DNA from 3 places in the Mesorhizobium sp. P2_E6 genome. Region 3 is predicted to be linked to each of the others. Evidence: riboswitches for the same ligand, from Rfam matches in the RefSeq annotation. Region 3 holds a riboswitch; each other region holds the start of a gene.
What was found. Region 3 has a riboswitch for cobalamin ahead of bluB (5,6-dimethylbenzimidazole synthase). Riboswitches for the same ligand answer to the same signal wherever they lie in the genome.

Region 1 (2,194 bases), on a different contig from region 3:
GTCGCGCGACCATGTCTGCGCGCCGGCGCGCAGGCCGCCGGAAAACTCCGGCGCGTCATTGTCGGCGTGGCGGGACCATTCGGGATCGTCATGGCGGCCCATCAGGCCGCGGCCATAGATCGGCACCAGCCGCGACAGGTCCTTGTGGACGCCCGGACAATGCAGGCACTCGTTGAAGTTTTCCCAAAAGATCTTCCAGTTGCAGTTCATCACCTTTCGCAGCACATGGCCGGTAACAAGCGTCTCCAGCGGCCAGTTGGCGAGACTGCCGGATGCTGGATCGAAGGATATTTCCGCCGAGCCGGCGGCGTCCTCCTGCAGATTGACGAAGACAAAACCGCGCCATACGGAGAGCGCCACGCGATAGAGCGGATGATTTGCCTTGTCGAAGCCTTCCGGCAGCGACTTCGACGGCACGCGCACGAGGTCGCCGCGCAGCGAATAGGACCAGGCATGGTAGGGGCAGGTGATGAGCCGCGCCTTCAGCCGGCCTTCGCGTTCCTGGCAAAGCTGCGAGCCGCGATGGCGGCACGTGTTGTGGAAGGCGCGCAGTTCGCCGGTTTCGTCGCGGAGCGCGACGATTTCCTGCGTGCCGACGCGGAAGGTGCGGAATGAAAGCGGCTGCGCAAGGTCGGCCTCGCGGCAGACGAGCAACCAGCTTTTGTACCAGATGGCGTCGAGATCGCGCTGATAACTGTCCGCATCCCAATAGGCCGACGATGGCAGCGTGGGTTCGGCCCGGGTCAGGCCGTTGTAGGGATCGCGCTCGCTGGCAATGGGCTGCATGGCTGGCTTCCTGTGGACTTGTCAGCCGACACCCGACCACGGGAATTGTCAATTGTTGTGCCGGAGACCCGATTTATCTGGATGGCGCAATCGCGCTGGTTGTCGGCGGAATTTGGTTTGCCGGTCGCGACGATTTTCCCTATAGTCGCGCTTGTCGTCGGTTCCGTTTGGAGCCAAGAGGGAATGCGGTGCGGGCGGACTTGTTGCCCAATGCCGTGGCTGCCCCCGCAACTGTGTGCGGTAGTCCTCTCCATATGCCACTGAAGGTTTCTCTTCGGGAAGGTGGGGAAGGGCGCTGATCCGCGAGCCAGGAGACCTGCCGGCGACAGGAAACTGACTTCGATGCCCTCGGGTGGAGGGTGAAAGGACAAGACATGACTACCGCTTCCGTCTCCCTCGGCGCCTCCGTCTCCTCGCAGTCGCGCTTCATGCAGCTTGCACTCGTGGCGCTGCTCGGCATCTTCGTCGTCGGCTTTGTCGGCTTCTCGCATATCGATGCGGTCCACAATGCGGCTCACGACTATCGCCATTCGATGGCGTTTCCCTGCCACTGACGAGGATTTGACATCATGAACCTGTTTCGCAACGTCGTGTTCATCGCGGCGATCGCAGGGCTCGTGGCCGGCGTCGTTCTCGCATGCCTGCAGGCCTATGCCACCGTGCCGCTGATCCTCAAGGCGGAAGTCTACGAACAGGCCGGCGGCGGCCATCACCATGACCATGCCGCTCCTGCCGCAACCGATACCAGCGCCATGAGCACAGCCGCTCCGGCGGGGAATGCGATGAGCTCCGCCGCCCCGGCGCCGGCGGAAGCAGCCGCTCCGGCGGCGGAAGACGAAGGCTGGGCGCCGGCCGACGGTTTCGAGCGTTTCGCCTTCAGCGTTGTCGCCAATATCGTCACCGGCATCGGTTTTGCGCTGATCCTGGTCGCGGTTTCCGAATTCGCCGGCGGCATCGGCAATTGGCGCCAGGGCGTGTTCTGGGGCCTGGCCGGCTTTGCCGTGTTCACGCTGGCACCGGGCCTCGGCCTGCCACCGGAATTGCCTGCCATGCCGGCGGCCGATCTCACGCAGCGCCAGATCTGGTGGTGGGCGACGGTGGTGGCGACCGCGGCGGGTCTCGGCCTGATCGCGTTCCGCAAGTCGCTGCCGCTTGCAATCCTTGCCGTCCTGCTGATCGTCGCGCCGCATATTGTCGGCGCACCGCAGCCCGACAGTTTCGAGACGCCGATCCCGGAAGGCCTGCACCACCAGTTCGTGGTGGCGGTTACGGTGACCAACCTGGTGTTCTGGCTGGTGCTCGGCGCCGTCGTCGGCGTGGTGCGCGGCCGCTTCACCGGCACCGCGACCAGCCTGCGCGACAGCTTTGCCTGATCGCAGCAAGCTGACCTTCATCATCGGCGGTGCGC
Region 2 (2,194 bases), on a different contig from region 3:
GTGGCGACGCGCTTTGCCAGCTCGTCGGGATTGGCGATCGAGGCAATGTCGATGACGAAAGAGTCGAAGTCGTCGTGCTCGTGGTCGAGTTCGTCGTCGTGGTGGGTCTTGCGGTTCTCGATATCGTCCTCGACGGCAAGGCCAAGACCAAGCAGCACCGACGGATCGACCTTGCCTTGCGACGTCGGCACGATCTTCACGGCGCGAGCGATGTGCTCGTTGATGATGGCGTTGGCGCGGGCGGAGCCGGCGGTGTCCATCAGGTCGCTCTTCGACAGGATGATCAGGTCGGCGCAGGCGATCTGGTCCTCGAACACCTCCTCGACCGGATCGTCGTGATCGAGCGTCTCATCCTGGGCGCGCTGTGCCTGAAGTGCGTCCATGTCATTGGCGACGCGGCCTTCGGCGAGTGCGGGACCGTCGACGACGGCGATGACGCCATCGACCGTCACGCGGCTCTTCACCGTCGGCCACTGGAAAGCCTGGACCAGTGGCTTGGGCAGAGCCAGACCCGAGGTCTCGATCAAGATGTGGTCGACCTTCGGCGTCAACGACAGGATCTGGTCGAGCGCCGGCACGAAATCGTCGGCAACGGTGCAGCAGATGCAGCCATTGGACAGTTCGACGATGTTTTCCTCCGGGCAGGTGTCGATGCCGCAGCCCTTCAGGATTTCGCCGTCGATGCCGATGTCGCCGAACTCGTTGACGATGATGGCGATCCGCTTGCCGCCGGCGTTTTCCAGGAGATGGCGGATCAGCGTCGTCTTGCCGGCGCCGAGGAAGCCGGTGACGACGGTGCAGGGGACGCGGGAGACGGAGGCAGTCATGATCAGTCCTTCAGCAGGTCGAGGGGAGGGATGCGGGCCACGAGGCCGCGCTTGAGGCTATCTGGACGGCCGCGCCACGGGATCAGGCCGTCGGTCGAGGTGGCGAAGAGTTTTGCCCCTGTGACGAGGTCGGCGCCGCTGGATGTGGTCAGGTCGCCGAAGACGTAGCTCCAGCAACCATCGCGCAGGATGGCGGCACTGAGCCGGCGCTTGCAATTGCCGAGGCATTCGACCGTGCGGACGCGGATGTCTTGGCCAGACGCGGCGTGACGCGTGTCGTCCGCGAGCAGTTCGCCGGCGCGGGGATGGGCATCGGAACCGGTTTCATCGCGACAGGAGGCACAGACGATCACGGTCACGCCGGCAAGGGCATCGCTCTCGCCGGACGAATTGTCCGCTGTGCCAGCGGAAAAACTGCTGTCGTGGTCCAAAAATTGGGCTCCTTGCCCGGAAACCCGCCGGGCGATCGGATTCTACAGTCGCAGACGGCAGGTCTCCTGGCTCGCGGGTCATCGCCTTGGGTAGCCGCCTTCCCGGGAATACCCCAGTGGCTTTCGGCCTTGGCTCGTCGCTTACAGTTGCGGGGACAGCCGCGGATTTGAAATCGGAATTTCGCACCGCATTCCCTCTTGGCTCCTCTCGTTGAAGAGAGGAGACCGTCTGGAGCGGATTTAGGCTTTTGCGGGCGGCGGTGTCAACGTGGGCTTACGACACGGTCAGGTCGGCCAGCGCCGGACCCAAATCACCGGCTGATGTCACCTCTATACGTTCAAGGCCGAGCCAGCCCTGCATCTGCTTCAATTCTTCGAAGAGTTCTGCAGCGGTTTCAGGCGGCGCGCCGGGCTCTGCGTAAGCAGCATGGACCCGCAGGACACCGGCTGGCCGGTCGGCCTTGAGGTCAACGCGCGCCACGATCCTGTCGCCGAGCAGGAACGGCAGGACGTAGTAGCCGTATTGGCGCTTTTCGGCTGGCGTGTAGATCTCGATGCGGTAGTGGAAGTCGAACAGCCGCTCGGTGCGCGACCGTTCGAAGACGACCGGATCGAACGGCGCCAGCAAAGCGCGGGCCTCGATCTTGCGTGGCAGACGGGCGTCTTTATGAAGATAGGCCGGCTTGTCCCAGCCTTCGACACGCACAGGCAGCAGTTCGCCTGTTTCGACCAGTTCCTCCAGTCGGCCCTTCATGTCGGCGGGGGACAGGCGGAAATAGTCGCGCAGGTCGCCTGATGTCGCGATGCCGTGGGCGCGGGCGGAAATGCGCAGCAATTCGCGGTGCGCGTCCTCGGCGGCGGGCACCGGCAGGTCGAGGATCGCCTGCGGCAGCACGCGTTCCGGCAGATCGTAGAACCGCTCGAAACCGCGACGGT
Region 3 (2,194 bases):
GGCATCTGGTGCGTCGAGCAATAGAGCACCGACGGATCGTCCCAGAAAATGTCCTGCGTGCCGTTGCCGTGATGCACGTCCCAGTCGACGACCGCAACGCGCTCGACGCCATGTTTCTTCTGCGCGTAGCGCGCGGCGATCGCCGCCGTGTTGAAGAGGCAGAAGCCCATGGCCGTGGTTTTTTCGGCATGGTGGCCGGGCGGCCGTGCGGCGACGAAGACATTGTCGGCGCGGCCGGCAAAGACATCGTCTACGGCGGCGTTGGCGGCGCCGATCGCGGTTATGGCCGCTTGCCAGCTCTTCGGGCTGACTGACGTGTCGGCGTCGATGCGGGCGATGCCCTCGTCGGGAATGGCGGCGCGGACGCGGGCGACGAAATCGGCGGGATGCGCGTAGAGAATGGTGGCCTCGTCGCCTTCAGGCGCCTTGATGCGATCGAGCCCGACAAAAGCCTCATCGTCGAGCACCCGTTCGATGGCGCGCAACCGGTCCGGCCGCTCGGGGTGACCGGGCGGCGTGATGTGTTCAAGGAAGATCGGATGGGTATAGAGACGAGTGGCCATCTCCCCTATCTAGTGCCCCGACGTCGCGATGGCCATGCGTTGTGGCCTGATGGCTGGGGAAAATCACACATGCGTCCATCGGTGTCGCTGCAGGCATTGGCGTCGTCAGCGCTTCGGCGTAAGGTCGCTGCCACTGCCTGGTGCCCGCCGCAAGCGGGAGAATCGGGAACACGGTTGAACTCCGTGGCGTGCCCAACGCTGTAAGGGGGACCGCGCCGGTAAATGCCACTGTCGATAACGGGAAGGCACCGGACGCGGGTTGATCCCGAGCCAGAAGACCGGCCTGGCAGGCATCGTCATCCGCATGGTCAGGCGGATGAAATGGATTGCAATCGCAAGGGGACACGCGATGCCGGAACACATGACCGCCTCTGTTGGCGACGGATTTGACCAGAATGCGCGCGATGCGGTCTATCGCGCCATGTTCACGCGGCGCGACGTGCGTAGCCATTTCCTGCCAACCGCGCTCGACGATGAGGTGCTGGCGCGGCTGCTGCTTGCAGCTCACCATGCGCCCTCGGTCGGCTTCATGCAGCCTTGGAATTTCATCGTTATTCGCGATGCCGAGCGACGGGAAAAAGTGCGTGACCTGTTCCTGGCGGCGCGTGAACAGGAACTGCCGGCCATCGCGGAAGAGCGACAGGCGCTTTACCGCAAGCTCAAGCTGGAAGGCATCTGCGAAAGCGCGCTCAACATCTGCATCACCTGCGACCGGCAGCGCTCGAAGGGTTCGCCACTGGGGCGCTGGCACAATCCGGAGATGGACCTCTACAGCACGGTCTGCGCGGTGCAGAATTTCTGGCTGGCGGCGCGCGCCGAGGGTGTCGGAGTCGGCTGGGTCAGCATCATCGAGGCGCAGGCATTGAAAAGCCTGCTGTCAATTCCCGAGCATGTGACGCCGGTCGCCTATCTCTGCGTCGGCCGTGTTTCTGAGTTCGCGCCAAAGCCGGACCTCGAAGCACATGGCTGGGGCCGCCGCTTGCCACTGCCGGAACTGATCATGAGCGAGACCTTTTGCGGGCAAGGTGAAGCGTCGCTCAAATCGACCGTGGCGCGCCTCAACGGCTTCGATGCCGCGCCGGCGACCACTGCCGATCAGCGCGTCGCGCCGGCCGTGCCCCAGCGCGAACCGCCGAAGGAGGCCAGCGCCTTGTCCTTGAGTTCCCTGAACTTCGACGACGCCTCGGCCAGCCGGGCGTCCCAGGCGGGATCGGGCACCTGGCCCTCGATGGTCCTGAAATAGACCTGCATCAGGCAGGCGATGGCGAAGGGTTCGATGAACGCCGCCTTGAAGGCCCAGGCGAAGACGATGGCGAGCACGAAAGCCCAGCCGGCAAGCTGCCCGGGCATGAGGAAAAGAATGGCGCCGGCAGGCGCCAGCATCAGCAGGAAGATGACAAACGAGACGCCCCACATGATGACCGCCAGCCAAACGGCGTTCTTGATCATGATCTTGCCGTTCTGGGCATAGAGCACGACGCCTTGCCGCGCAGTCTCGAACGGCGAGGTTGAATTGATGCGGATGTTGTAGCCGAGGATGATCTCGTCGACATAGGTCAGCGACAGGCGGATCACCGTGTTGACGAAGCTGACCAGGCCGCCCAGGCCCGGGATCGGCAGGAAAGCGGCGA

Region 1: linked by a shared signal. The riboswitch ahead of AC1D08_RS09010 (CbtB domain-containing protein) and the one ahead of bluB (5,6-dimethylbenzimidazole synthase) in region 3 are both predicted to bind cobalamin.
Region 2: linked by a shared signal. The riboswitch ahead of AC1D08_RS09215 (DUF1636 family protein) and the one ahead of bluB (5,6-dimethylbenzimidazole synthase) in region 3 are both predicted to bind cobalamin.

Annotation. Positions count from the first base shown of each region.
Region 1 is NZ_JBFUEQ010000003.1:225,464-227,657, reverse strand. Features, by position in the region: gene AC1D08_RS09015 (aromatic ring-hydroxylating oxygenase subunit alpha) at 1-786, opposite strand, end outside; cobalamin riboswitch at 928-1,124, shown strand; gene AC1D08_RS09010 (CbtB domain-containing protein) at 1,161-1,340, shown strand; gene AC1D08_RS09005 (CbtA family protein) at 1,356-2,159, shown strand; gene cobU (bifunctional adenosylcobinamide kinase/adenosylcobinamide-phosphate guanylyltransferase) at 2,152-2,194, shown strand, end outside.
Region 2 is NZ_JBFUEQ010000003.1:270,143-272,336, reverse strand. Features, by position in the region: gene cobW (cobalamin biosynthesis protein CobW) at 1-827, opposite strand, end outside; gene AC1D08_RS09215 (DUF1636 family protein) at 830-1,258, opposite strand; cobalamin riboswitch at 1,298-1,503, opposite strand; gene AC1D08_RS09210 (winged helix-turn-helix domain-containing protein) at 1,533-2,194, opposite strand, start outside.
Region 3 is NZ_JBFUEQ010000002.1:240,782-242,975, forward strand. Features, by position in the region: gene AC1D08_RS05825 (histone deacetylase family protein) at 1-563, opposite strand, end outside; cobalamin riboswitch at 685-864, shown strand; partial or broken gene bluB (5,6-dimethylbenzimidazole synthase) at 925-1,542, shown strand; gene AC1D08_RS05835 (hypothetical protein) at 1,659-2,194, opposite strand, start outside.